Regions from separate parts of the Nitratireductor sp. WH36-1 genome, predicted to be linked through region 1. Evidence: riboswitches for the same ligand, from Rfam matches in the RefSeq annotation. Region 1 holds a riboswitch; the other holds the start of a gene.
The links. A riboswitch is a leader RNA that binds a small molecule or an ion and turns the genes downstream of it on or off. The one in region 1 is predicted to bind S-adenosylmethionine.
Positions count from the first base shown of each region.

Region 2: it holds a riboswitch for S-adenosylmethionine, as region 1 does, so the genes downstream of both, AC4PTT_RS18150 (O-succinylhomoserine sulfhydrylase) here and metA (homoserine O-acetyltransferase MetA) in region 1, are expected to answer to the same signal.

Region 1 covers NZ_CM178970.1:849,988-864,786, forward strand. The annotation lists gene AC4PTT_RS04110 (NAD(P)H-dependent flavin oxidoreductase) at 1-771, shown strand, start outside; gene metA (homoserine O-acetyltransferase MetA) at 777-1,712, opposite strand; SAM riboswitch at 1,789-1,866, opposite strand; gene hisC (histidinol-phosphate transaminase) at 1,984-3,084, shown strand; gene AC4PTT_RS04125 (prephenate/arogenate dehydrogenase family protein) at 3,088-4,023, shown strand; gene AC4PTT_RS04130 (DUF2125 domain-containing protein) at 4,027-5,022, opposite strand; gene AC4PTT_RS04135 (gamma-glutamylcyclotransferase) at 5,098-5,634, shown strand; gene AC4PTT_RS04140 (lysophospholipid acyltransferase family protein) at 5,663-6,454, opposite strand; gene AC4PTT_RS04145 (YdcF family protein) at 6,654-7,370, opposite strand; gene AC4PTT_RS04150 (cell division protein FtsX) at 7,452-8,441, opposite strand; gene ftsE (cell division ATP-binding protein FtsE) at 8,434-9,093, opposite strand; gene AC4PTT_RS04160 (hypothetical protein) at 9,264-9,911, shown strand; gene hpt (hypoxanthine phosphoribosyltransferase) at 9,981-10,523, shown strand; gene AC4PTT_RS04170 (response regulator) at 10,596-10,961, shown strand; gene AC4PTT_RS04175 (cupin domain-containing protein) at 11,024-11,377, opposite strand; gene AC4PTT_RS04180 (TIGR02302 family protein) at 11,469-14,054, opposite strand; gene lysA (diaminopimelate decarboxylase) at 14,179-14,799, opposite strand, start outside.
Region 2 covers NZ_CM178970.1:3,800,960-3,815,758, forward strand. The annotation lists gene AC4PTT_RS18115 (efflux RND transporter periplasmic adaptor subunit) at 1-425, opposite strand, end outside; gene AC4PTT_RS18120 (hypothetical protein) at 535-828, shown strand; gene AC4PTT_RS18125 (GNAT family N-acetyltransferase) at 1,007-1,483, shown strand; gene AC4PTT_RS18130 (RimK family ATP-grasp domain-containing protein) at 1,480-2,931, shown strand; gene AC4PTT_RS18135 (PhoX family protein) at 3,097-4,977, shown strand; gene AC4PTT_RS18140 (ion transporter) at 5,206-6,003, shown strand; gene AC4PTT_RS18145 (2'-deoxycytidine 5'-triphosphate deaminase) at 6,013-7,104, opposite strand; SAM riboswitch at 7,189-7,266, shown strand; gene AC4PTT_RS18150 (O-succinylhomoserine sulfhydrylase) at 7,317-8,507, shown strand; gene AC4PTT_RS18155 (CDP-alcohol phosphatidyltransferase family protein) at 8,534-9,139, opposite strand; gene apaG (Co2+/Mg2+ efflux protein ApaG) at 9,371-9,763, shown strand; gene AC4PTT_RS18165 (Hsp33 family molecular chaperone) at 9,756-10,757, opposite strand; gene argF (ornithine carbamoyltransferase) at 10,739-11,656, opposite strand; gene AC4PTT_RS18175 (aspartate aminotransferase family protein) at 11,676-12,869, opposite strand; gene AC4PTT_RS18180 (GcrA family cell cycle regulator) at 13,243-13,764, shown strand; gene phoU (phosphate signaling complex protein PhoU) at 13,926-14,642, opposite strand; gene AC4PTT_RS18190 (ATP-binding protein) at 14,769-14,799, opposite strand, start outside.

The DNA of each region.
Region 1 (14,799 bases):
GGCATCGATCCCGATGCGGCCCCGCCCGGTGGCGGGCGCAATCCTTTCAACGAGGAAAGCTGCGTCATCGTCGAGGAGACGCGCCCGGAAGTGGTGAGCTTTCACTTCGGCCTGCCGGATGAGGCGCTGATGGCGCGCGTGCGCGAAGCGGGGGCGAAGATCATCGCTTCGGCGACCACCGTGGCCGAGGCGCGCTATCTGGAAGAAAACGGCTGCGACGCCATCATCGCGCAGGGCGCGGAAGCCGGCGGACATCGCGGCGTCTTTCTGGAGCCGGAGATTGCGACGCAGCCCGGCACGCTGGCGCTGGTGCCGCAGGTGGTGGACGCGGTTTCCGTTCCGGTCATTGCAGCCGGTGGCATCTGCGACGGGCGCGCCGTGGCGGCCTGTTTCATGCTTGGCGCTTCCGCCGTTCAGGTGGGGACGGCCTATCTGCAATCGCCCGAGGCGCTGACCGGCGCGGGCCATCGCGATGCGCTGGCGCTGGCGCGGGACGACCGCACGGTTCTGACCAATGTGTTCACCGGCAGGCCAGCCCGCGGGCTTTTGAACCGCTTCGTCAGCGAAGTGGGACCGATGAGCGATGATGCGCCGGAGTTTCCGCTGGCGACGGCTGCCATTGGCCCGCTGCGCGCTGCGGCGGAAAAGGCCGGGGTGAGCGATTTTTCGCCCTTATGGGCAGGGCAGGCGGCGGCTTTGGCCGCGCCCATGCCGGCGGGCGAACGCACGGTGAAGCTCGCCCGCGACGCTGCCGCGCTTCTACGCGGCTAGCAATTTCATTTCGTAGCCTGATGCCCTGCGCCGATCTCCGCCAGATCGTAGGGCGTCGACTGGTAGACCTGGTTGATCCAGTTGCCGAACAGAAGATGCGCGTGCGAGCGCCAGCGGTTTAAGGGCGGGCGGCTCGGATCATCATCGGGGTAATAGCCGTGCGGCACGGCGACCTCGGTTCCCGAAGCCACATCGCGATCATATTCCTCCTTCAGCGAGGTGGAATCATATTCGATGTGGTTGAACATGTAGAGCCGGTTGCCCGTCTCCTCCGTCAGCAGGCACGGCCCCGTGACATCCGATTCCATCAGCACCTGCAGGCCCGTTTCCGGCTTAATGTCGGCGGAACGCACTTCGGTCCAGCGCGACACCGGAATGGCGAAATCGTCGGAGAAACCGGCGAGGAAGGGTGAGGCGGGTGCGTTGTTGCGATGGCGGAAGACGCCGAACGCCTTCTTCTCCAGCGTGTATTTGGGAACGCGGTGAAAGTGCCATGCGGCGGCCATTGCGCCCCAGCAGATGAAGAAGGAGGAGTGGACGTTGGTCAGCGTCCAGTCGAAAATCTTCTCCAGTTCCTTCCAGTAGGTGACGTCTTCGAACGACAGAAGCTCGATGGGCGCACCCGTGATGATGAAGCCGTCGAACTTGCGGTCACGCACTTCTTCCCAGGTCTGGTAGAAGGAGATGAGGTGGTCTTCCGACGTGTTCTTGGCGCGGTGGTTGCCGATGCGCACAAGCGTCAGCTCCACCTGAAGCGGCGAAGCGCCGATGAGGCGGGCGAACTGCGTTTCGGTGCGGATCTTGTTCGGCATGAGGTTGAGCAGTCCGATCTGCAGCGGGCGGACGTCCTGCCGCAGCGCTGTTTCCTCGTCCATCACGGACACACCTTCACGCACGAGCACGTCGCGGGCGGGAAGCTGGTCGGGGATCTTGATCGGCATTGTTTTGCTCCAAACAAAAAGGACCGGGCTCCAAACAAAAAGACCGGCAGCGAAATCGCGGCCGGTCTCAGCAATATTCTTGCATCGCACGGCCTTTTAGCGAGTTGTTTTACGTGGCTGCAAGCCGACCGGCCAAATCACCACGAATGGAGATCATTATTTAAGGTGGCGTTTTCTTTGCGTCAATCGCCGTCATGGTCTAAAGCATCTGACGGATTTTCGCCTGAGACAGGCGTTCCCATCAACCGTTTCCCTAGAGCAGGACCATTCAATGAGCACGTCCGACCGTCCCGAACCGAAGCCCGGTGTCATGGATATCGCCGCTTATGTACCCGGTCGCGAAAGCGCGCCCGGCGCCATGAAGGTGTGGAAGCTCTCCTCCAACGAGTCCCCGCTTGGCCCTTCGCCAGCGGCCGTTGAGGCGATTTCCAAAACCATGGGACATCTGGAGCTCTATCCGGACGGTTCGGCGACGGCGTTGCGCGAGGCGATTGCCGAGACCTATGGCCTGAACCCGGCCAACATTCTCTGCTCCAATGGTTCTGACGAATTGCTCGGCCTGCTGGCCCAGACCTACATCAAGCCCGGTGATGAAGGCATCTTCACCGAGCATGGCTTCCTCGTTTACCGCATCCAGATCCTGGCCGCCGGCGGCAAGCCGGTGGTGGTGAAGGAAGACAATGAGCGCACCGACGTGGATGCGATCCTTGCGGCGGTGACGCCGAAGACGCGCATCGTTTTCCTGGCCAACCCGAACAATCCGACCGGCACCTATATTCCGGTTGAAGAGGTGCGCCGCCTGCAGGCCGGCCTGCCGAAGGATGTGCTTCTGGTGCTGGACGCCGCCTATGCGGAATATGTGCGCCGCAACGACTATGAAGCCGGCATCGAGCTGGTGTCGTCGAGCGAGAATGTCGTCATGACGCGCACCTTCTCGAAGATCCACGGCATGGCGGCGCTGCGCATCGGCTGGATGTATGCGCCGGCTCACGTGGTGGACGCGGTGAACCGCGTGCGCGGCCCCTTCAACGTCAATGCGCTGGCCATTGAGGCCGGTGCTGCGGCGATCCGCGACAAGGCGCATCTGCAGCGCGCGCTTGAGCACAATGAGACCTGGAGCGCCTGGCTGGTTGAAGAGCTTGGCAAGCTTGGTCTGCGTGTGACGCCCAGTGTCTGCAACTTCCTGCTGATCCACTTCCCGGAGAATGGCGGCAAGACGGCTGCGGAGGCCGATGCCTTCCTTGGTTCGCGCGGTTATGTGCTGCGGCGTGTGGTGCCTTATGGTTTCCCCAACGCCCTGCGCCTGACCGTCGGCCCGGAAGAGGCCAACCGCGGCGTCGTCGCCGCTCTCAAGGAATTCATGGAAGGCTGAATCGTGCCTGACCCTCTTTTTAACAAGGTCGCGCTGATCGGCATCGGCCTGATTGGCTCGTCGCTTGCACGCGCCATCAGGCATGCCGGTCTGGCGTCGACCGTCGCCATCTCGACGCGCAGTGAACAGACGCTGGAAAAGGCCCGCGAGCTGGAACTGGGCGATGTCTACGAGCAGGACGCGGCTGCGGCGGTGCGCGATGCCGATCTGGTGATCATTTCGGTGCCCGTTGGCGCTTCGGGTGCGGTGGCGCAGGCGATTGCGCCGGCGCTGAAGCCGGGCGCGATCGTGACCGACGTTGGCTCCACCAAGGCATCTGTTGTCGCGCAGATGCAGCCGCATCTGCCGGACACTGTGCATTTCATCCCCGGCCACCCAATTGCCGGTACGGAGGATTCCGGACCTGCCGCCGGTTTTGCCGATCTGTTCGAGGGGCGCTGGTGCATTCTGACGCCGCTGCCGGACACGGATGCGGATGCGCTTGCGCGTCTGTCAGCCTTCTGGGAAGGCTGTGGCGCGATGGTCGACAGCATGGACCCGGAGCACCACGACATGGTGCTGGCCATCGTTTCGCACCTGCCGCACATCATCGCTTACAACATTGTCGGTACGGCGGACGATCTGGAAGCGGTGACCAAATCCGAGGTCATCAAATACTCGGCCTCAGGTTTCCGCGATTTCACGCGTCTGGCAGCGTCAGACCCGACCATGTGGCGTGATGTGTGCCTGCACAACAGTGATGCCATTCTGGAGATGCTGGCGCGTTTTTCAGAAGACCTTTCCGCGCTTCAGCGCGCGATCCGCTGGGGCGATGGCGACAAGCTGTTCGAGATGTTCACGCGCACCCGCGCCATCCGTCGCTCCATCATCGAGGCGGGCCAGGACATCGACGTTCCGGACTTCGGACGTCACGCGCTGGCCCATCCTGAAAAGCCGTAAGGCTTATCTGACGGGCGGTACGCGCCCGAGCGGAATGAAACCGACAAAGACACGGCCCTGGCGGATATTGACCGGCAGGGTCGGCGCCTTGCCGAGATTGGCAAGCCCCGATGTGATGCTTTGGATCTGATCGCGCTGTGCGGGGAAAAGATCGCCGGCAAGACGCGCAATGGTCTGCGGCTCGTTGACCGTGACGCGCAGCTCGGCGTCAATCAGACCGTTCTCCGCAATACGTATCGGCCCCTGAAGGCTGAGCCCGGCCTCGGTGCCGGCCACGCTGAGGCGCAGGTTCTGCACATTGCCGGAGCGTCCACGCAGCCCGTTTCGTGCATTGGCCAACAGCGCCACGCCATCATCCAGCGACAAAAGCACTTCACCATCAAGCGCCGGAATGGTCGCGCCGCTGGTGAGAGCCGGGTCGAGCGAGAGCTTCTGCGCGATGAAGGCGAAATCCACATTCGCGCCGTTCTGGCGCGTGTGGGTCTGAATGCTGTCTGCGCGCGCGATGGGCTGACGCGTATCGTCGTCCAGCGTCAGGACCACATTGGTGGCCTCGCTCGAAACGCGCTCCGGCAGGCGGGTGGTGAGACGCGCGCTGAGGCGCATATTGTCCCAATTCGCTTCAACCGGCGGGAAATGGGGGGCGGTAATTTTCGCGGGCGAATCCAGTTCACCCACGGTGCGCATCGGCTGATAGACCTGCGCTGCGGAACGGAACGCGCCAGCATTCACGGAGACGCCGGTCTCGGCGTTTTCGAAGGAAACGCTGCGGCAGAACAGGCCGATGCGGAAGGGATAACCCCGGGCCGTCGGTTCCTCGCAATTGACGTTCTGCTGGCCGAGATTGATGTCCTCGATGGCCGTGATGGTGCGGCGCTCCAGCGTGTCGGCAGCATAGAACCAGCCGCCGGTGTAAACGAGAATGGCCAGCACAATGAACAGCGCGAACAGCAGGAAGCGGCGGCTGGTATTGCGTTTGGTGCGTTTTCTTGACGGCATGAAGTCCTCCGGTTAACCCGTTCGCCACCAGTGATGACGACACAGCAACACCCTTTCAAGCATTGGGCAGGCGATATGGACGATTTTTGGGTCTTTGGCTACGGATCGCTGATGTGGCGGCCGGGTTTCGCCCACACGGAGACCCGCAAGGCCAGACTGCACGGCTATCGCCGGGCGCTCTGCATCCATTCGCATGTGCATCGCGGCACGCCGGACCGGCCGGGGCTGGTGCTCGGGCTGGACCGTGGCGGTTCATGCCTTGGGCTCGCTTTTCGCGTGCCGGGAGAATTGCAGCGCGAAGTGGTGGACTATCTGCGCGAGCGCGAACTGGTCACCAATGTCTATCTGGAGCGCCGGGTGGGCATTCGGCTTGAGGATGGTTCGGCGGTCGAGGCTTTGACCTATGTGGTCGACCGCGCCCACGGGCAATATGCCGGCAGCATGGACATCGACCACGCGGCGCAGCAGGTGAGCGCATCCGTCGGGCAATCCGGGCCCAATGTCGATTATGTGCGCAACACGGTCGAGCACTTGCAGGCGCTGGGCATTCGCGATCACTGGCTTGAAGCGGTGGCTGCCCGCACCGGCAATGCGGGCAAGGGCGTTATCTAGGGTCCTGACCCTGGGGTCGGGTCTGGCTTCAGGAGGCGGCGGTGACGCCCAGCTGCTGAAGGCGTTTGCGGGCTGTCTCCGGCAGCGGCGGCGGATTGGCCGAAGTGGCTGCTTCAACCAGCATTTCATCGCAGGCCGCTTCCGTTTCGCCGACAAGGCGCTTCTGAAACTCCTCGCGCGACAGGCCGGGCTCGATGGGCGGCAGGAAGCGCGCGCGAATGACGCCCGGATGGCGCAGGAACTTGCGCCGGGGCCAGAACAGGCCGGCCGCATGGGCAACCGGCACCACCGGGACGCCAAGCTGTGAGTAGAGCTCGACAATGCCGTATTTATAGGCCGGTTCCGCGCCCGGCGGACGGCGCGTGCCTTCGGGATAGATGATGAGCTGGCGATTTTCCTTCATCAGCTCATGGGCCTGCTTCACCGCCTGCTTGAGCGCCTTGGTGCGGCTGCCGCGATTGATCGGGATCATGCGCATCTTGGCCACGTACCAGCCGAAGAAGGGGATCCACATCAGTTCGCGCTTCAGGATGTAGAGCGCATCGGGAATGTGCGGCAGAAAGGCAATCGTGTCCCAGAAAGACTGATGCTTGGGCGCGATGATGCAGGGACCGTCCGGGAGGTTCTCCAGCCCCGAAATCTCCGAGCGCCCGCCGGTCATCGCCTGTTGCAGCCACAGGCTCGAGGAAGCCCAGAACTTCGGCACGAACCACGCCTTCTTGCGTGGCAGCAGGAAGAAGATGGGCGTCCAGAACAGCATCTGCACGATGAGGTTCAGGTAGAAGACGGCATTGAAGGTGGCTGATCGGATGAGGAGCATGATAGGGCCCGTTAGAGCAATTCCAGGAAAAACGGGAGCCGGTTTTCCGTCCGGAATTGCACGAAAACATTGAATTGGAGCGTTTTCACGATTCAGCGAAAAGCGGAAACGCTCCAGGTTCTTGTGAGGCTCTTACAGCAACCGGGGAGCGAGGCAAAGCGCCCATGCCGGAGCGTCGTGCGGGGAGTGCGGCTGGATTTCAGTTCCCCTGCAGATCGGCCTGGGTGGTTTCTGCCGTCTTTTTCAGGAATGTCATGCGGGGAAGGGGGACGACCTCGCGCACCAATGCGCCGACATATTTCGTGTATTCCGTGGCGAGCACGCGCAGCGCGTTGGGTTTCGCCAGCCATGCGCCATTGTCGAGCGGCGTGTTGACCACGGGATAGGGGTGCACCTGCGCATCGGGCAGCAGGCGGCGCATTTCCAGAAGGCTGCGCGGCATGTGGTAGTTGTTGGTCACCAGAATGATGCTGTCATAGGCGTTGGCCTGCACCCATTTGGCGCTTTCCTCGGCATTGCCGATCGTGTCGAGCGCGGCATGGTCGATGTCGACGCAGCATTCGAAGAGTTCTGTTTCGCTGCCGGTGGCGATCCGCAGATCGTCTGCCCGGGCGATCGGGTTGACGCCGCTGATGAGAAGGCGTTTTCCCTTGCCGTTTTTCAGGAGTTCGACAGCGGCGTCGATGCGCGACTGGCCGCCGGTGAGGACGACGATGCCGTCTGCATCGTCAATGTCGCGGGGGACGGAGAGATGGCCGATGTGGTCGGCAAATAAACCGAAGCCTGCGATGAAAATGAACACACCGATGGTGCACACCAGCAAAAGCACCCTGAACACGCGACGCGCGCCGGATCGCCGGCTGCGGCGTGATGCGTGACCCTGGCCTTTCAGGCCATGCTGGGGCTCCTGTGTCATGCGGTGATCGTTAACTGCAAATTGCGGCGATGGATAGTCGACACGCATCCGGTGAACAGGTCAATTGGGACATCATCGCGGCTACATCGTGTCGGGATGGGCGGTGTCGACATTCTTCAGATAGGAGAGCACCGTCACATGGGTGGTTGCCGCCGTGAGGACGGCAATGACGATCACGATTGCGCCGACGCCGATATAGCCGGATGGGCCGATGGCGAAATTGCCGAACAGGGCCGTGGCCTGATCTGCCTCGGGCGTGGCCATGTTGCGCGATGACCACCAGTAGAAGCCGATGAAAACGAGGATGGCGGCAAGGCCGCCGGCGGCAGCCCCCTTCATGCCGGCGAACAGGAAGTGCCGGCGGAACTGCGAGGCGATGAAGGGTGCTTCCGCTCCCACGAAATGCAGCACCTCGATGATGTGTCCATTGCCGGCCATCGCGCCGCGCGTGGCGAAGATGACGGTGAGCGCCGTGGCCGAAAGCATCAGCGCCAGCGCGGACATGCCGATGGTGACCGTGGTGCGCGCCATGGCGACGAGCCGGTCGACCCAGGTGCGGTGATCGTCCAGCGTCGCATTGGCGACGTTTTGCGACAGTTCTGCGCGCATGGCCGCGAAATCGGGCCGTGCTGTCGGGTCGATGGTGACGATCACGAGCCGGGGGACGGGCAGGCTCTCAATGTCGAGACCGGTTCCGAGCCACGGTTCGAGCAGGCGTGCGGTGGCTTCGGCGTCGACGATGTTTGCGTTGAGAACGCCATTGTAACCGGCGGCGATGTCGCGGGCCTGGGCGAGGGCGGCGTCCATGTCCAGCCCCTCATCGGGTTTGATCTGGATGGTCGCTTCGCGGGATATCTGCGTCTGCCAGGTGGAGGCGGTGTCGCGCACCAGCGTCACCGCGCCCAGGGTGAGGCACGAAAGAAAGGTCATGATCGCGATCACGAGCACCATGGCGCGGCCGGCAATGTTGTCCGACGGCACGATGGGCGTCTGCTTGCGCGACACCGCGCCGCGCGCGCCCGAACTCAGGCGTGCGCCGACATTCTTCAGGAGGCGGGTCGTCTCAGTCATAGATTTCCAGCCTTCCGCCCGAAAGCACCATGCGGCGCGCATCCACCTGATCCATCAGGCCGAGGTCGTGGGTGGCGATGACGACGGCGGTGCCGAGCCGGTTGAGCTCCAAAAGAAGCCGCAGCAGGCGGCGGGCGAGCTGCGGGTCCACATTGCCGGTCGGTTCGTCGGCGAGCAGGATGCGGGGCTGCTCGATGAGGGCGCGGGCGATGGCGGCGCGCTGCTTTTCACCGCCGGACAGGATGGGCGGCAGCACATGCATGCGCTCACCTAAACCCACCCATTTCAGGAGTTCGATCACGTCGCTGCGATAGGTGGATTCATCGCGCCCGCGAACGCGCAGCGGCAATGCTACATTCTCATAGGTGGTGAGATGATCCAGCAGACGGAAATCCTGAAAGACCACGCCGATATTGCGGCGCAGGAGCGGCAGCTCCGTGCGGGTGATCTTGGAGCGGTCCTTGCCGAAAATCGTGATCAGGCCGCGCGTCGGCTTCAGCGACATGAAAAGCAGGCGCAGGAGCGTTGTCTTGCCGGCGCCGGAAGGGCCGCTCAGAAACTGGAAGGATCGCTCCGGCAAATGAAACGAGACATCGCGGAGGATCTCCGGACCCATCCCGTATCTATGGCCGACATTTTCAAATCGAATCACGAGGAACCTGCGTTCGTTGGGTGGCGGGTGTTGCCGGGACGCATTCTGTCAGACCATCAATGCGCATGGTTAATAGCAAGTTAACTCCTGCTTGATATGCGGGAGGTCGAAGCATTAACCATTTCCATTTAGCCCGGAAAGGCGGATCACGAAAGGATAGTCTGCCGGCTATGAGGCACTCCGACAGCGCACGCCCTCTTTCGGGCGAAATCATGATGCCCGACCGGGCGCGCGGATCGCAGCGTCAAAGCGTTGCCGGGCGCGATGCCGGGCGCGATGTGGTCGATGTGGGCTTCGAAACGCTTGCGCCCGGCGAGAACACCGAAGCGCGCAAGCCGCGCGCGGCGCTGCCGTCGGGTGAAACCGTCTCCGGCCTCGATATGCTGAAACCGGGTGCAGCACACCGGCGCGTGAAGCGCGGGCCGGCAGGCCCGCTGTTCTGGGCGGTGGGCGCGCTGCTCATCGCCGGCGCGTTCTGGGTGTCGGGCGGGCACAGCCTGGTGCAGGCGATGGATTTCGGTCAGCGGGAGACGCCGTCGCAGGCCCTGCGTCTGGTGGAGGTGACATCCCGCGTCGAGCGGCAGGGATCGCAGGCGCTTCTCATCGTTGATGGCGCAGCCTTTAACGGCGGCAGCAAGATTGTCGCCATTCCATCAATCTCCATCAACGTTACCTCCGAAAACGGCTCGACAACGCGTTATTTTTTGGGGACAAACGAACAACACCTCGGACCGGGCGCGCGCTTTCCCTTCTCCAGTCGGCTGGTCGCGCCTAGTGAAGGTGTAAAGTCCGTTTCTGTGACGTTTCGTTCGTCGTAGATCATCTGCTGAATACCCGGTTCCGGACCAGATCGTTTCGGGACCGCCCTTACAGGAGTTCGCCGCCCCATGCCTGTTGTACGCGGCAAGGAAATCGAGGTTTTGTTCTCGGCCTCGACCATCGCAAGGCGCAATCTGGAACTCGCCAAGGACATCGCTTCGCGCGAGTATGACGACCTTCTGGTGATTTCCGTTCTCAAGGGATCGTTTATTTTCGCAGCCGATCTGATCCGCGCGATGCACGATGTGGGCATCTCGCCGGAAGTGGAGTTCATCATGATCTCCAGCTACGGGGCGGGCACGGAAAGCGGCAAGATCAAGGTGTTGCGCGACATCGACAACGATGTGAAAGGGCGCGACATCCTTCTGGTCGATGACATTCTGGAATCCGGCAAGACACTGAAGCACACGAGCGAACTGATGATGTCGCGCGGCGCAAAATCGGTGTCCGTTGCGGTGCTGCTCGACAAGCATTCGCGGCGGCAGACGGAAATCAACGCCGATTTTGTCGGTTTTGAATGCCCCGACTATTTTGTCGTGGGCTATGGAATGGACGTGGCGCACGCGTTTCGCGAGCTGCCTTTCGTCGGCATCGTCAAGGGCGATGCCTGAACGGAGTGATTTTTAGAAAAGTGGGGGCTGGCGTATTTACCGAAGGGTAATCGGATCGGGTGAAAACAGGTCATGGCTAAGCTTCTTATTGTCGAAGACGACGACTCCGTACGTAATTTTACCGCCCGCGCGCTGAGCGCTGCCGGTCACACCGTGGAAACCGCGGGTGACGGGCTGGAAGGGCTTGAGCGAATCAATGAAACGGCCGGCGATTACGATCTGGTCCTGTCGGACATTCGTATGCCGGCCATGGACGGCATCGAGATGGCGCGGGCCGTGGCAAACGCCTTTCCGGGCCTGCGTCTTCTCCTGATGACCGGCTATGCGGATCAGCGCGAACGTGCCGTGGAGCTTGAAGGCACCGTCAAGGGCGTCGTGAACAAGCCCTTCACGCTGAGCGAACTGCGCCAGCGGGTTGGCGAGGTTCTCGCCGCCTGACCGGCGCTTCTGCAATGGTTCAGATTGCCCGCCATGCCTCCGGATGGGGCGGGGGCGGGCGATCAGATGACCGTGCGTTTCGCAGCCGTGGCTGCGTCGCCGGTGTTCGGTGTGCCCGTTGGCTCGATCAAGAGGAGATGCGCTTCCTTGTGGGCCACCGGGCAATGCTCGACATCTTTCGGCACGACGAACATTTCACCCGGTTTCAGCGTGACGGTGCGGTCGCGCAGTTGAATGTCGATTTCGCCCTTTAGCACGAGAAAGAAGTCGTCGGTGTCGGGGTGAGAATGCCATTTGAATTCGCCCTCGACCTTTACGACCATCACGTCATGGCCGTTGAAGGTGGCCACGGTTCGCGGTGACCATTTCTCGTCAAAGGCAGACAGTTTTTCCGCCAGATTTATCGCATCACTCATCGCACCCCTCCGCTTCATGAAATGAAAATACGCAAAATGCCGAAACGTGACGGGGCCGGGTTGTTCTGTGGGCGAAGGCCCCGGCAGTCGGTTACTGCATGTTGAGTAGCCGTTCGAGATATTCCTTTTCGAGGGCAGGGCTCAGCGCATCGCCGAGGCGCTTGCGGATGGCGTCCAGAATGCGGCGTGCGCGCTGAGTGTCGATCTCGTCGGGAACGTCGACCGAATCGCCGAAATCCGGCCCCGTGGTCGCCTGCGGACGCCCAAGCGGATCGCGGCCATTATTGCCCTGCCGATAGCCCTGTTCGCCGCCGCCCTGCTCACCCTGCATGGCCTGCTGCATCTGGTTCATCATGTCCTGCGCGCCGCGCCGCAGCGCTTCGAGCGCACGGCCCTGTTCGCCAACGGCCTGCTCGCCTTCGCCCTCGCCAAGCGCGCCTTCGGCTTCGCCCATGGCCTCGCCGGCTTCGCCGAAACCTTCGCCGGGCTTGATGCCCAGCCCCTCAAGGCCCTCCATCAGGCTTTCCAGATCCTGCCGCAGCATGCCCTGACCCTGTTGCAGGCCGCGCATGGCGTCGGCGAATTCTTCAGGCGTCATGCCCTGACCCTGTCCGGGCTGCTGGCCCTGACCGGGCTGGTTCTGCCCTTCATGCCCCTGTTGACCGCGCTCGCCCTGCTGGCCTTCCTGACCGGGCTGCCCGCGCTGCCCGCGTTCCATCTGGTCCATGCGGAAGGTCTCGTTCATCAGCTCCTGCTGCTTGCGCATCAGATTGCCGAGCTCGTCCATCTGCTGGCGCATTTCTGATTGCTGGCCACCCTGCTGCCCCTGCTGGGAGCGGCCGGCCTGCAGATTGTTCATCATGTTCTCAAGCTGGGAGAGCAGTTCCTGCGCCTGATCGCGCGCGCCGGATTTGGCCAGTTCCTCGATCTGGTCGAGCATGCGCTCCAGATCGCTCTGGTTCAGCATCTGGCTGTTCTCCGGCATCTGCTGGGCCAGATCGGGGTTCTGCTGCGCGCGCTCGGCGAGTTCGCGCATGAACTCCTGCATGGCGCTGCGCAATTCGTCCATCAGCTGGGCGATTTCCTCGTCGCTCGCGCCGTCTTCAAGCGCCTGCCTCAGGGCTTCCTGGGCCTGCCGCAGACGCTTCTCGGCAGCGGTGAGGTCGCCATCCTCGATGATGAGTGCGATCTCCCAGAGATAATCGACCACGCTGCGCAACTGGTCGTCCGACTGCGCCGTTGCAAGCCGCGAGCGGGCCGCCGAAACACCGAGGAAATGGGCGAGATCGCTCAGCGTTCTTTCCGGCCATGTCATGACCGCGTCCATCAGGTCGAGAACGCGCTGCTTGCCATTGGCGTCCAGCGCCAGAATGCGTCGCTGCTCCACCAGCGCCTTGGCCAGCGGATTGGTGAAGATGCGCTCCGGCAGGGTAACGACTTTCGCTTCGCTCAGCGCTTCCTGCCCTGCATCGTCGACCGCGCGCAGCGTAATCACCACCGAACTGCCGGCCCACGGGTGCTCGGTGAGGTCGCGTGAGGTCTTCGCGGCGATGCTCTTGCCATCGCGGCGCGGCAGGGTGAGCGCCAGGTCGGGCGCTTCATAGAGTGGCCGTGCATCGATCGCCTGCCAGGCCTGCCTGAACAGCGCCTGGGCTTCGGCAGCCCCGTAATCATCCTCGATTTCGTAGACGAGTTCCAGCGCGCCATTGACGGCGCGTCTGGGGTCTTCGGCAAAGCGGATTGCCGGGGGATTGTCCGGCGTCACCGAAAAGAGCCAGCTTTCGATCTCCTGACCGTCGCGCTTCAGGATGAGCTTGCCATCGCCGGCAAGCGTGCTGGCGAAACGGCGGGCGGTGGCGGCAGAGGAGAGCGTTTCGCTCTGCGACGCGCCTTCCGGCTCGATCAGGGTTTCCGCGTCATCGACGCCAAGGAAGGAAAGCGTCTCCGTGCCCGATCCGCCAGTGACCCGCAGCGCGAGCATGCTGCCCTGCGGCACGGTGAAGTGGTCGGTTTCGCGATTGGCCTCTGCAGTCAGATAGAGCGGTGCGCGGCGGGTGTAGTTGGGCGGCGTCACCCAGGCGTCGATGCGCGGGGGAACCACTTCCGCCCCGCCATTGGCCCGAAAACCGTCCAGAATGCTGCCGCCATAGGGGCCGGTGGAGAAGGCTGCCGCAATGACCAGAAGCAATGCAGCGGCTGCGCGCAGGCCCCAGGGATCTTTTTCCGGCACGCCGGTTTCCGGCAGGTCGCCGCGCAGATTGTTCAGCCTTCCGGCCATGCGCTTCTGGTGTTCGCGCCATAAGGCGTCGGCAAATTCGTTCTGGCTACCGGCGAGCCGGTCCGATTGCGTTGCGACGGGCTCATGCTCAAGCTGATTGACCCGCTCGATGCGCCGGTCGATTTCAGCCGGTTGCGGGCGGCGGAAGCCGCGCAGACGCCAGAGTGCGGCGAGGCTTGCGAGGCCGAGCAGGCCGAGAACGGCGGTCCGCACCATGTCGGGCATGAGCCTGAAGAGGCCAAGCCAGGAAATGCTCAGGAAAAGGCTGACAAGGACAATGAGCGGCAGGACAAGCGGCCAGAGACGTTCCACCACCATGACGGAACGGATGGCAAACCGGGTGCGCGCGAGGCGCGCGAACCGGCTCCTGTGCGTTTGCCCTGTCGGTGTTTCAGCCATAGGCGCTCTCTGCACATTGCCGCAGCGCGCGTGAATCGCACGCCCTGTCATCATGAAGGATAGCAGTAAACGCGGCGAAGGCGAGGCGGCGCGCGAAATTGTGATCCGCGCGCTGCAGGTGGTTTTACTCGGCGAGCCAGTCCGGCATCGAATCGAGCGCGATCAGCTCTTCAAGGCTCAGCCGGGGCCGAATCACGTGGAAACGGTCGCCATTCACCAGAACTTCCGGTACAAGCGGGCGCGAATTGTAGGTGCAGGCCTGCACCGCGCCATAGGCGCCGGCAGAGCCGACGGCGATCAGGTCACCGGCCTTGAGCGCAGGCAGCTCGCGGTCGAGCGCCAGATAGTCGCCCGTCTCGCAGACCGGACCGACAACATCGGCGACGAGCGTGCCGGCATTCTCGTCCGGTTCGGCGACCGGGCGAATGGCGTGGAACGCCTCGTAAAGCGTGGGGCGGATGAGGTCGTTCATCGCTGCGTCCACGATGACGAAGTTCTTCGCTTCGCCTTCCTTCACATAAACCACTTCCGACACGAGGATGCCGGCATTGGCGGCGATCAGGCGACCGGGTTCGAGCATGACCTTCAGACCGAGCTTCTTCATGTGCTTGCGCACGACTTCGGCATAGGCGTCGGGCAGGGGCGGCTGATCGCCATCCTCCGCGTAGGGAACGCCAAGCCCGCCGCCGAGATCCACATGCTCGATGGCGTGGCCGTCGGCGCGCAGGGTTTCGGTCAGCTCCGT
Region 2 (14,799 bases), 1.1 Mb from region 1:
TTGACCAGTTCCGCCTGCCGCTCCCTTTCAAGCTCGGCAGACTTTTGCAGCGCCTCTGCAGACCGCACAGCGCCTTCCGCTTCTTTAACGGCGGCGGCATAAAGGTCATCATCAATCTGGAAAAGGATATCGCCCTTGTTCACCCGATCACCCGGCTGAAAATCGATGCTCTCCAGGGTTCCTGCGACACGCGGCCTGATGGCCACACGCTTCTCCGCCTCAAGGCGACCGTTGAAGACAGCGGTCTCCCCGACATCCACCAATGCAACGGGTTCCACGACCACCGCCGGCGGCGGCATGTCCTGAGCGACCGAGTTTGCAGAACCGCCCATCAGGAACAGCGCGGAAAGGAGCAATGCCCCCGTTGCGTTGCGCCCTCTGTCAAACCTCAGACCGGACACGCGACTGCTGCGGTTTCTGGACATCTAACCCCTCCCTCCGGCCTGAACCGGTGCCACCCCCAAGGCGCAACACGGTTTCGCTAATATAAACGGCTAATTAAACAATATACGGCGCAACCTCAGAGTCCAGAGGATGCACAATTTTGCTTTTTTGATCGCTGGCGACGATCACCGCGCGCTCATCGGCAAGCGTGAAAGCCAACTCATCATGCATGCATACATGCGGTTCATCTCATGCACGGGGATGCACCGCACGGTATCCATCCGGTCCGGGCCGTTACATGAAGCCCACTCCCAGGCATTGATGCAACGTCCCCCGCCTCGCCGGAGCGGCATCTCGCTTTTCAACCTGACCAACAACAACCGCACCACCCAGGTTCGCACAATCGGTCTCGCATCGATGAGAAACGATGGCGCGGAGAAGTGAGAAGGCGTAAGATGCGGCCTGTTCACTGATCCGGGCCCAGGCCGCCAGCGCGGTCATTTCGAGGTTCTCACTTTGCATTTCCATTCCGGGGAATGTCTTCGCATCAAATACGCCTTGCCGGACCCTGCGGACGGTCTTGACCGCACAGGCACATTTTTCGCGTCAGGGCGACGGTGGCATGCCTTTTGATATTCGAACGCCACATGCGCGCGACCTCGAAGCGCTGCTTGCGATTGAGAATGCAGCGTTCCCCGGCGACAGGCTGTCGCGCCGCTCCTTGAGACGCCTGATGGAGGCGAAGAGCGCCATCATCTGTGCGACCGAGGAAGACGGGCGCATCATTGGCTATGCGCTGGCGTTGACCCGGCGCACCAGCACCATTGCGCGGCTTTATTCCATCGCGGTTGATCCTGCCGAAAGCGGCAGGGGCGTGGCGGCGGCTCTGCTTCTGGAGCTCGAACGCCGGGTGCTGGACAGGGGCCTGCGCGCGGTGCGGCTGGAAGTGCGGGAAGACAATGAAGGGGCGATCCGGCTCTATCAGCGCGCCGGCTATCACCCATTCGGCCGATACGAGAATTACTATCAAGACGGCATGAGCGCGCTTCGCTACGAAAAGGCGTTGCGCGCTTTCAACACGGAGAGCGGCCCCAGATGAGTTGGGTCATCCTGACAGGCAAGAAAGGCGACCTCGACGAGACCGCCACCCCCTACAAGATCATCACCAATCGCGATTACCTGGCGCATCCAGCCCTGTTTCGGGGCCAGCGGCCGAAAATCATCAACCTGTCGTCCAGTTACGCCTATCAAAGCCGCGGATATTATGCATCGCTGCTGGCGAGCTCTCGCGGCCATCGCGTCATTCCCTCGGTCGAAACCATGATCGACCTGTCGGCGCGCAAACTCTATGAAAACGCACTTCCCGAACTGGAGCAGGCGCTCAATCGCTGCCGGGCGGAGACAGGCGGCGTCTTTCCTGCAAGCGTCAGCGTGTTCTTTGGCATTGGTCCCGACAGGGGCTGGGAGCGTTTTGCAAAACTCCTGTTCGACTGGTTTCGCGCCCCCGCGCTCGAAGTCGCCATCAAGGACGGAGAATGGGCGACGATCACGCGCATCGGCTTTCGCCCGCTATCGCGCATGAGCGCGGAGGAGAAAGAACGCTTCACCGCCTCCCTGCACAGCTATACCAGCCGGCAGTGGCGCGACAGCCGCACCCGCGTTCCGGCACGCTACAGTTTCGCAACGCTGATCGACCCGCGCGAGGAACTGCCGCCATCGAGCGTGACCTCGCTGAAGCACTGGTCGCGCATTGCTGCCCGGATGGGAGTGGAGGTGGAGCCGATCACCCGGAAGGATCTGCCGCGGCTGGCGAATTTCGACGCCCTTTTCATCCGCGAGACAACGTCCATCTCCAACCACACATATCGGTTTGCACGCCGTGCGCAGCAGGAAGGGATGCCGGTCATCGACGATCCTCTCTCGATGATCCGCTGCACCAACAAGGTCTACCTGAACGAGTTGATGGCAACGCACCGCGTGGCGGTTCCGCCGACCGTGATGATTGCCGGCCCCGCCGATCTTGAACGCGCGGCTGACCTGCTGGGTTTTCCGCTGGTGCTCAAAACGCCAGACAGCTCGTTTTCGCGCGGCGTGAAGAAGGCCTCGAACATGGCCGAATTGAAAACACTGGCGATGAAATGGCTGGAAGATTCCGATCTTCTCATCGCGCAGAAGTTTCTGCCGACCGCGTTTGACTGGCGCATCGGGGTTCTCGATGGCGAGCCCCTCTTCTCCGTGCAGTATCTCATGGCGAAGAAGCACTGGCAGATCGTCAATCACGAGCGGCAGGGCCGTCCCGACGAAGGGGGCTTCCGCTCGTTCCGACTGACCGAAACGCCGGCTGACGTTCTCGATACCGCAGTGCGCGCCGCCCGCTGCATCGGAAGCGGTCTCTACGGCGTCGACATCAAGGCGACACCGGAGGGCATTCACGTCATCGAGGTCAACGACAATCCCAATCTGGATCACGGCTGCGAGGATGCCGGAGAGAAAGACGAAGTCTGGACCCGTCTGACACAGTGGTTCATCGACCGGCTGGAGCGCTGAAAACTTTTCTCCGGCCAAAAACCTGCCCGACTGGCCGGGGTTGAGGCCCTCAGGCCCGCGACTTTCCACCGGCTGTCAAATCACCGTCGCACGCCTCCGCTAGGAGTCTGGGCATTTGCCGAGACAGGTCGGCTCGGTCCAGCACAAAGCCAGAGGAATGCCGTCATGAAAAAGCAGGATATCGTCAATCTCTCCTGGGATGAATTCGATGAAATGCGCGATCCCCGCCCCGATGCCAATGGCTTCGATGCGGTTGTCGAGCGCGCCATTTCGCGCCGTGGCTTTCTGGGCGGCGTGCTTGCCTTCGGCTCTGCCGCAGCCGTGATGGGCAGCGGAGTTCTCTCCTCCACCACCTCCGCAAAGGCGCAAGTCTCGGCCTTCGCGTTCGAGCCGATTGGCATCGCCACCGACCACGACATTCACGTCCCGAAAGGCTACGCCTGGAAGACGCTGGTGCGCTGGGGCGATCCGCTTTTCAAGGAAGCCGAGGGCGCCTATTCGCCGGAAACGGGCGTGTCCGTCGACATGTCCGACAAGGTGTTCGGTGAAAACACCGACGGCATGGAAACCTTCGTCGACGGCGACAAGACGATCCTCGCGATCAACTCGGAATATGTGAATCCGAAAATCAACCTGCCGGCCGCCTCCGAAGGCATGCCGCAGAACGCCGATGAAGTGCGTCTTCTCAAGAACATGCAGGGTGTCACCGTGCTCGAGATCGCCGACAGCGGCGACGGCTATGAAGTCGTGCTCGACAGCCCCTACAACCGTCGCATCACCCATGAAACGCAGATGACCATGGACGGCCCCGCCGCCGGCTCCGATCTGGTCAAGACCAACGCAGATCCTGAAGGCGTTTCGCCCAAGGGCACGATGAACAATTGCGGCTCCGGCAAGACGCTCTGGGGCACCTATCTGACCTGCGAAGAAAACTTCAATGGCTATTTCGGTGCGACCGCCGAGCGTGAAGCCACCGAAGGCGAAAAGCGCTACGGCATCGGCGGCGAAGGCCGTTACGCCTACGAAAAGTTTGAAGAGCGCTTCGACCTCGCAAAAGAGCCCAACGAGCCGAACCGCCATGGCTGGGTCACGGAAATCAACCCGCTCGACCCGTCCTCCACCCCGGTCAAGCATACGGCGCTCGGCCGCTTCAAGCACGAGAACGCCGAGATGGTGCAGGCCGCCGACGGACGCATCGTGGTCTATATGGGCGACGACGAGCGCGGCGAGTTCATCTACAAATATGTCTCCGACAAGAGCTGGGCCGAAGGCCAGCCGACCGATGGCCTGCTGTCGAACGGCACGCTGTATGTCGCAAAGTTCAATGACGACATGACCGGCGAGTGGCTGCCGCTGACCCCGGAAAGCACGGGCATGGAACTGGCGGACATTCTGGTGTTCTCGCGCATGGCGGGCTCCAAGGTCGGCGCGACCACCATGGACCGCCCTGAATGGGTTGCCGCAAACCCGCTGCGCGTGGAGGTGTATTGCGCCCTCACCAACAACAAGAACCGTGGCGTGAAGGCCAATGCCGGTGGTGATGAACAGCCGGTGGGCGGCCCCAACCCGCGTGAGACCAACAATTACGGTCAGATCGTGCGCTGGCGCCCGGCTGGCGAAGACCACGGCGCAGACGGCTTCACCTGGGATCTCTACGTCATGGCCGGCAACCCGACCGTCTACGACAACGTCTATGCCGGCTCGGAAAACGTCAACGAAGGCAACATGTTCAACTCGCCCGACGGTATGGCCTTCTCCTCCGATGGCATGCTGTGGATCCAGACCGACGGCGACGACAGCAATGAAGGCGAGTTCGCTGGCCAGGGCAACAACCAGATGCTGGTCGGCAATCCCGAAACCGGCGAGATCGCCCGCTTCCTGACAGCGCCGAACGGCGCGGAAGTGACCGGCCTCAGCTGGTCGCCGGACGGCAAGGTCGCCTTTGTCGGCATCCAGCATCCGGGCGGCAACTGGCCGGACGGAAACGGCAAGCCGCGCTCGGCGGTCATCGCGGTCTGGCGCGAAGATGGCCAGGCCATCGGCTGATTGCCCACCGCCGCAGATCAGAAAGGGGACGTCCTGCGGGACGTCCCCTTTTGCATGCGGGGGCGAATTCGGAGATGGCGCACCATCCCGCTCACTCTCTTGACCCGCACAGCGGACAGCCCTTTTCGTTTCAAAACGAGCCGTTTATGACGGCTTGACGCAGACACATTTCCACCCCACCTGTCAGCCGCCCCGCATAATGCAATTCACCAACCGGATCACCACACCGTGCAAGCGCTCAAGAGCCTGATTGAATCCCGCCGTTTCGAGGCGGTCATCACCGTCCTCATCGTCATCAACGCCGTCACGCTCGGGCTCGAAACCTCAGAGCGCGCCATGGCCGCCCTTGGCCCGCTGCTGCTGACGATCGACCGGGCAATCCTCGGCGTCTTCGTGCTGGAACTCATGGCGCGCTTCGCGGTCTACCAGAAGAATTTCTTCCGCGATCCCTGGCGCATCTTCGACCTGTTGATCGTGGGCATCGCGCTGGTGCCGGCAACGGCCGGCCTCTCGGTGCTGCGCGCACTGCGCATTCTGCGTGTGTTGCGGCTGGTCAGCATGGTGCCGTCGCTGCGCCGGGTCGTTGGCGGCCTTGTCGCGGCGCTGCCCGGCATGGGCTCCATCATGCTGCTTCTGGGCCTCGTCTATTATGTGTTCGCCGTGATGGCGACGAAGCTTTTCGGCGCATCCTTCCCAGACTGGTTCGGCACGATCGGTCATTCGGCCTATTCGCTGTTCCAGATCATGACGCTGGAAAGCTGGTCGATGGGCATCGTGCGACCGGTGATGGAAGTCTATCCGCTTGCCTGGATGTTCTTCATCCCCTTCATCGTCTCCACCACCTTCACGGTGCTCAACCTCTTCATCGGCATCATCGTCTCGGCCATGCAGGCCGAGCATGATGAGGAAGCATCGGCAGAGCGCACGGCGCTACAGGCCGAGCAGGAAGTCATCCTCGATGAAATCCGCGCCCTGCGCAAAGAAGTGCAGGCGATGAATGCCGAAAAGCAGAAGGTGGAGCGCTGATCGGAACGATCAGCGCATCCGGAAATGCTTGGAGAGCTTGAGCGACTGGCCCTGATAGTTTGACTTCAGGTCCGCGCCATAGAGCGCGCTCGGCCGCGACAGCATCCGCTCATAAACGAGCCGGCCAACGATCTGTCCATGTTCGAGAATGAACGGGACTTCGTGGCTGCGCACTTCCAGAACGGCGCGGCTGCCGGTGCCGCCTGCCGATGAATGGCCGAAACCGGGATCGAAGAAGCCGGCATAGTGAACGCGGAATTCGCCCACCAGCGGATCGAAAGGCGTCATCTCGGCGGCATGGAAAGGCGGCACATGCACCGCCTCCTGCGACACGAGAATATAGAACTCGTCCGGATCGAGAATCAGGCCGCCAGCGCCATCGCCGGTGAGCGGTTCCCAGAAATCGGCAACCTCGTGCTGGTCGCGCTTGTCCACGTCGATCAGCGCCGTGTGATGCTTCGCGCGGTAGCCGATCAGCCCGTTTGCGTCGCCACTCAGATCCACCGAAAGCGCAATGCCGCCCTTGGTGATGTTCGGCTCTTCCGCCGCGACCAGCGTTTCACGCGCATGCAGGTCAGAAAGCGCGCTTTCATCAAGCAGCGCCTTGCCGGTGCGGAAACGGATCTGCGACAGGCGCGAGCCGGTGCGCACAACGATGGGGAAGGTGCGCGGGCTCACCTCCATGTAGAGCGGGCCGGAATAGCCGGCGGGGATCTTGTCGAACTCCTGGCCATTGTCGGTCATCACGCGCGTGAAGATGTCGAGCCGGCCGGTTGAGCTTTTCGGATTGGCGGAAGCCGAGATGCCATCCGGCAGATCGAGCCCTTCCAGAAGCGGCACGATGTAAACACAGCCGGTTTCCAGAACCGCCCCCTCGCCCAGCTGGATCTCGTGCAGCTTGAGCCGGTCGAGCTTTTCCGAAACGCGATGGTTGGGACCGGGCAGGAAGCTGGCGCGCACGCGATACGCCACAGCGCCAAGCCTGAGGTCGAGACTGGCCGGCTGGATCTGGTCAGGGTCCAGTGGGCGGGCCGAGGCCAGCGCCCCGTTGTCGAACAGTGCCGCGATGTCCTTGTCCGGCAGAATTCCCGCTTTTGCCAACGCCCCTTCTCCTTGCACAGGGTTTAATTGAACGAGGTTTAGCGCCGCTTGTCGTTGACGCAAGGCGCTTGAGGGTCTAATGGACCTTTATCCCGTGGTGATTTGGCCGGTCGGCTTGCAGCCACGTTAAAGAAGTCGCTAAAAGGCCGCGCTCGATGGACGAACCGGCATGCGACTTTTCGCGGCCGGTTTTTTTGTTGGGTAAAGAAGCGATGACCGATCATTTCGAAGACAACTGGAAACCACAGACAGCCCTCGTGCATGGCGGGGTCACCCGCTCGCATTTCGGCGAGACCTCAGAAGCGCTCTATCTGACTCAGGGCTTCGTTTATGACAGCGCGGAAGCCGCCGAGGCGCGCTTCAAGGGCGAAGAGCCCGGTTTCGTTTACTCGCGCTATGCAAACCCCACCGTGGACATGTTCGAGCGCCGCATGTGTGCGCTGGAGGGTGCAGAAGAAGCCCGCGCCATGTCATCCGGCATGGCTGCCGTCACCGCCGCCCTTCTCTGTTCTCTCAAGGCGGGCGATCACGTGGTCGCCGGCCGCGCTTTGTTCGGCTCCTGTCGCTGGGTGGTCGAGACGCTGATGCCGCGCTACGGCATCGAAACCACGCTGATCGATGGCGCAAAGCTTGAGAACTGGAAAGCCGCCGTGCGGCCCAATACCAGGCTGTTCTTCCTCGAAAGCCCGACCAACCCGACGCTGGAAGTGGCCGACATCGCCGGTGTCGCCGCACTTGCCAACGAAATCGGCGGGCGACTGGTGGTCGACAACGTGTTCGCCACGCCGCTCCTGCAAAAGCCGCTGGAGCTTGGCGCACACGTGGTCGTCTACTCCGCCACCAAGCATATTGACGGTCAGGGCCGTTGCCTTGGCGGCGTCGTGCTTTCGGACCGGGAGTGGGTGGACGAGCACCTGCAGGATTTCTTCCGTCACACCGGGCCGAGCCTCTCGCCGTTCAACGCCTGGACGCTGCTCAAGGGGCTGGAGACACTGCCGCTGCGCGTGCGCCAGCAGACCGAGAGCGCCGGCCGCATCGCGGATCTGCTCGCCGGGCATCCGAAGATCGCGCGCGTCATCTATCCCGGCCGCAAGGACCACCCGCAGGCCGACATCATCGCCAAACAGATGAAGGGTGGCTCGACGCTTCTCTGCGTCGAACTGAAGGGCGGCAAGAAGGAAGCCTTTGCGTTTGAGAATACGCTGAAAATCTTCCAGATTTCCAACAATCTGGGCGATGCCAAGAGCCTCATCACGCATCCCGCCACGACGACCCACAAGAACCTGTCGGACGAGGCGCGCGCCGAGCTTGGCATTGGCGATGGCACGCTGCGCCTTTCGGTGGGCCTCGAAGACGGCGACGACCTTGTCGCCGATGTCGAGCGCGCGCTGGACGCGGTCTAAACCTCAGCCCCGCGCTCCAGGCCGGTTCAGCCGAACCGGCCTGCCGCCAGAACGATGCGCGACACGGTCGTGTAGAGCGTGATGAGAGCAAAGGCGTAGGCAAAGATCGCGAACCATTGCGGGAAAAGGCACATGGCCACGAACACGGCCAGCGTCTCGCTGGCCTCGGCAAGCCCCGTGGTGAAGAACAGCGATTTCTCGCCCCGCGCCCTGCTCTTGAGACGGTGTTTTTCGGCCATCACCGCATAGGCGAGAAAGCTCGCCCCATTGACGTAGAACGCAAGAAGCAGCACCCCGCCGGCAATGGCGTTGGCCTCCGGATCTGCAATGATGAAGCCAAGCGGCACCGCGCCGTAGAAGGCGAAATCGAGCACAATGTCGAGATAGCCGCCGAAATCTGTCTTGCCATTGATGCGCGCCACAGCGCCATCCAGCCCGTCGCACAGGCGACTGGCGAGAACAAGCGCCAGTCCGGCCCAATAAGCGCCGAATGCGATGGCCGCCGCTGCCGCCAGCCCCAGAACCAGACCTGCATAAGTGATGGCGTTCGCGCGCACTCCCGCCGCCGCGAGCTGCGTCGCCATGGCCGACAATCCGGGATCGATCTTTCGGTGCGCCCAACCGTCAAGCATGTTTCACCACTGTTTCCCTGCTGAACGGCCCATGATTAGCGTCTTTCCTGCTCTCATGCCGCTCACAATGGCGTCATGGGAACGTTATGGAGAGCGTCACTGGGGAGCATTATGGGGCCTTCCTGAGCGAAGACGCCATGAGCTCTGCCGTAATTTCTGCTATAGTCGCGGTCTTTCATGAAGACGCGCAACGCGATGCTCGCGTGGCGCGTCCAGCAAGAGCTTGCCCCAATGTATCGAACCGTCACCCAATCCATCGAAGTGTGCGCCGAGCCCAGCTATCTGTCGTCCCAGTCGGACCCGGAAAGCCGTCATTTCGTCTGGGCCTATCGGATCACCATCACCAACCATTCGCCCGAAACCGTTCAGGTGGTTTCGCGCTACTGGCACATCACCGATGAAACGGGACGGGTGCAGGAAGTGCGTGGCGAGGGCGTGGTCGGCGAACAGCCGGTGCTGCAGCCCGGCGACAGTTACACCTACACCTCCGGGTGCCCGCTTACGGCACCCTCGGGCATCATGGTCGGACGCTACACCATGCGCGGTCCGCATGGTGCATTCTTCGATGTGGACATCCCGGCCTTTTCGCTCGACCTGCCGGGCGCGGCCGCACGGATCAACTGAAGTCGGCGGGGTCGAACACGTATTCCGTCGAGCAGAACTCGCAGGTCACACGGATGGAGCCTTCATCCGTGCTCTCAGCCAGCTCTTCCGGCGTAAAACCGTCCAGAACCGCCTTGATCTTGTCGCGCGAGCAGGAGCAGTCGTCCAGCACGTTCGTGCCTTCATAGACACGCACGCCATGCTCGTGGAACAGGCGATAGAGAAGCCGCTCCGACCCCACGGTGGGATCGACCAGCTCGGTCATCTCGGCCGTGGAAAGCAGCATGCGCGCTTCCTGCCAGGCATCATCTTCGGGATGCGTCGAGCCGTCATGGTTCTCGTCGCCGTCACCGCCGTGCAGATCCGCGCCGCGCATGCGCTCATGCGAAGCCGGCAGGAACTGCAGGAGAACGCCACCCGCGCGCCAGTGTTCCTGGCCGCCATCGGCGCCCGGCAGAACCATCTTGGCCACGCCAAGCCGCACCTCGGTCGGGATCTGTTCGGACTGGCGGAAATAGGTCTTCGCCACGTCTTCGAGATTGGTGCCGTCGAGCTGGACGATGCCCTGATAGCGCTGCATGTCCGAGCCCTGATCCACCGTCAGCGCCAGAACGCCGGCACCGAGCAGATCTTCAGGCGAATCCTTGCCCGCTTCCACGGCCTGCGCCAGACGGTCCTCATCGAACCGCGCATAGGCGCGCACCGAGCTCGGCGTCGCGAAATCGGCAACCAGCATGTCCACCGGCCCGTCGGAACGGGTCTGCACGATGAACTTGCCCTCGAATTTGAGCGAGCTGCCCAGAAGCACCGTGAGCACGATCACTTCGGCAAGCAGCCGCGCCACCGGTTCGGGATAGGTGTGACGGGCGAGAATCTGGTCGAGCATCGGCCCGAGCTGGACCGCGCGGCCGCGCACATCCAGAGGCTCCACATCGAAGGGCACGACGTGATCGTCGCCGGCGAAGCCGAACTCGCCCAATTTTCTCGCTTCGCTCGTCACCGGGTTAAACACCATGCAAGGACTGCTTTCTGTGCGTGAAGACGGTTTTCAGCCTCGTCAAACACCACTGAATGCGGGCCGTCAATAACCTCGTCGGTCACTTCTTCGCCGCGATGCGCCGGCAGGCAGTGCATGAACAGCGCGTCGGACCTGGCGTGTTTCATCAGCGCTTCGTTCACCTGGTAGGGCATGAACACGTTGCCACCGCGTGCGCGATGCTCCTGGCCCATCGAAACCCAGGTGTCCGTGACGACACAGTCGGCGTCCGCCACCGCTTCTTCTGCGGTCTTGGTGAAGGTGATGCGGCCACCATTGGCGCGCGCCCACTCGACATATTTCGCGTCCGGCTCGCTGCCCTTCGGCACCGCGATGTTGAGACGGAAATCCATGCGCGCCGATGCCTCGATGAGCGAGTGCAGAACATTGTTGCCGTCGCCGGTCCAGGCGAACAGCTTGTCCTTCACCGGGCCGCGATGCTCCTCGAATGTGAGGATATCGGCCATGATCTGACAGGGATGCGTATCATCGGTCAGGGCGTTGATAACCGGGACCGTCGCGTTTTCCGCCAGTTCCAGCAGGCGCTCATGCGCCGTGGTGCGGATCATGATCGCATCGACATAGCGCGACAGAACCTTCGCCGTGTCGGCGATGGTTTCCGAGCGGCCAAGCTGCATTTCCGCGCCGGTCAGCATGATGGTCTCGCCGCCCAGCTGACGCATGCCGACATCGAACGACACGCGGGTGCGCGTCGACGGCTTGTCGAAGATCATGGCAAGCGCCTTACCCTCGAGCGGCTTCTCGCGCTCGCCGGCTTTCAGACGCTCCTTGCGCGCACGCGCATCGTCCAGCATGAAACGCAGGTCCTGCGCGTCCACGGTCGAAAGATCAATGAAGTGGCGAAGACCGCTGGCCATGCCCGTCTCCCTGGTTTTATCAAGCATCGGCTTTTTCGGTCGCGTTCACCGCGGCAGCGGCATCGTGAATGCGCTTCACCGCCTCGCGAATTTCGTCTTCGGTCACGATCAATGGCGGCAACAGACGCAGCACATTGTCGCCGGCCGGCACCACCAGCATCTTCTGGTCGCGCAGGGCTTCCAGAAGGCGCAGGTTCTGCACCTTGCATTTGATGCCGATCATCAGACCTTCACCGCGAATACCCTCGATCACATCGGGGAACGCGTCGGCAACGGCGGCAAGCCCCTGCTTGAGCTGGAGGCCGCGCGCGGCGATGTTTTCGAGGAAACCGTCCTCCAGCACCACATCGAGCACAGCATTGCCGACCGCCATGGCGAGCGGATTGCCACCAAACGTCGTGCCATGGGTGCCGGGCGTCATGCCCTTGGCAGCCTCGGCCGTGGCAAGGCAAGCGCCGAGTGGGAAGCCGCCGCCAATGCCCTTGGCAACCGCCATCAGATCCGGCGTGATCTCGGCCCATTCATGGGCAAACAGCTTGCCCGTGCGCCCGACGCCGCTCTGCACCTCATCAAGGATGAGCAGCAGACCGTGCCGGTCGCAAAGCTCGCGCAGACGACGCATGAAGGCATTGGGAACCGGGCGCACACCGCCCTCACCCTGGATCGGCTCCACAAGGATAGCCGCCGTTTCCGGGCCGATTGCCTTTAAGAGCGCATCTTCGTCACCGAACGGCACCTGATCGAAACCTTCGACCTTGGGGCCGAAACCTTCAAGATACTTCGCCTGTCCGCCGGCAGCGATGGTAGCGAGCGTGCGACCGTGGAACGCGCCCTCGAACGTGATGATACGGATACGCTCGGGCTGGCCGTTCACATGGTGATAGCGTCGCGCCGTCTTGATCGCGCATTCCAGCGCCTCTGCGCCCGAATTGGTGAAGAACACCTTCTCGGCAAAGCTGCTCTCTGCAAGGCGCTCGCCCAGACGGGCCTGACCGGGAATTTCATAGACATTGGAGACATGCCAGAGCTTGCCGGCCTGTTCCGTCAGCGCCTCTACGAGGTGCGGGTGCGCATGCCCCAGTGAATTGACGGCAATGCCGGCAGCGAAATCGAGATAACGCTCGCCATCAGCCGTTTCGATCCAGCAGCCCTCGCCGCGCTCGAATGCGAGGGGTTGACGGGCATAAGTTCCATAAAGCGCAGATTCACGCATCCACACGGTCTCCGCTGAGCCTGAGAATTGGTTCCTGCCTCGCGCGGACGCGCGTGCAGAAGGATGAAATCAAAATGCCGCCCCAAGGGCGGCACTACGGGATTTATCGGTTGTTTCCGCATAAGTGTCAACGCACGCGGCACGACAGCCAGGTGACACCGAAAACCAGCAAATTGGGGAAAACCCTAAAAAGCGAATCAGCTTACGGTAAGGACTCTTGTCACGGAGTCAGACGATAAGGTAGTTTCTGGTCAAGCAAAAAGACTACATTTTGTGCGGCGGACCACTTCTACCATGATTATATGGTGCTCCCTCGGCTTTGGCTGAGCGAGACTGGATTCGGATTCCGCACGCTGGACAGGAGCGTGTCCCGATGAACTGGACTGACGAAAGAGTCGAAACCTTAAAGAAACTTTGGGCGGAAGGACTGAGCGCAAGCCAGATCGCAGCCCAGCTTGGCGGCGTCAGCCGCAATGCCGTGATCGGCAAGGTGCACCGCCTCAAACTCTCCAGCCGCGGTCGCGCAACGAGCCCGCGCACGCGCCAGAAGAAGGCAGCCACCGCAGCGCCGACCACGACGACGACCACCACGCGTCGTCCGCGCGCCACGCGGCCAACCACGGTGTCCATCGGCGCAACCGCGCTTCAGGCGCAGTTCGACCAGGAGCCGGTGGCCCAGACCTATATCCGTCCGGTTTCGGACGTGGTTGTGCCGATCTCGCGCAAGCTGGAGCTGGTGCAGCTCACCGAAACGACGTGCAAATGGCCGAACGGCGACCCGCTGTCGGAAGAATTCAGCTTCTGCGGCAACGAAGCCGGCGAGAACGGCCCCTACTGCGCCTACCATTCGCGCATCGCCTACCAGCCCGCTTCGGAGCGGCGCCGGGCGCGCTGATCGCGAAAGACTTCTCCTCTGCACTACCCGGCTCGCATCATGCGCAGCCGGGTTTTTCTTTGCCTGAGTGAAATCTGAAGCACCGCACGGGCCGAGGGCGCGGGAAGCCCCTCGCCCTCGCCTCAATCAACGGCTACCGGCTTGCTTGCCCGCTCTCGTGGCTAGTTTTCGGGCGCCGCGACAACCCGGTGGCTCTGATCTTCCTTTGGACGCTCGAGCGGTAACTGCCGGCCCGTCACGATGTGATGCACCGTTTCCGCAATATTGGTCGCATGGTCGCCGATGCGTTCGATGTTCTTGGCGCAGAACAGAAGATGGGTGCAGGCCGTGATGTTGCGCGGGTCTTCCATCATGTAGGTGAGCAGCTCCCGAAAGAGCGACGTGTACATGGCGTCGATTTCCTCATCCCGGTCGCGCACGAAACCGATGCGCTCCACGGAACGGGAGGCATAGACATCGAGCACCTCCTTGAGCTGGGTCAGCGCCAGGCTCGCCAGCGCCTCCAGCCCGCGGAAAAGACGGATCGGCTGACTGCCCTCGGTCACCGCAACAACGCGCTTTGCGATGTTCTTGCCGAGATCGCCGATGCGCTCCAGATCCGATGAAATACGAATGGCGCCCACGATCTCGCGCAAATCGTCGGCGACCGGCTGGCGCTTGCCGATGATGATAACGGCGCGTTCACCGATCTCCCGCTCCTTCTCATCAAGGAACAGATCATCCTCGACCACCTTGCGGCCCAGTGCGGCATCCGACTGCACGAGCGCAGCGACGGATTCCGCCACCATGCGCTCAGCATAGCCACCCATGGCTGCAATCTGGTCCGACAGATAGTTCAACTCATCGTCGAATGACCGCATCGTGTGCTGTGTCTGCATGGTTTCAATCCTTCTCAGCCCGACCTTCTCAGCCCGGTCGGCCTCGTTGCCTGCCATCCCTACTAAGTTATTGTGATGGCGGTAAAATGAAAGTGGTGACGCAATCTGCGCCCGGACTGTTCTGCCTTACCCTGCCGGCGGCACGGGCGGGAAATGA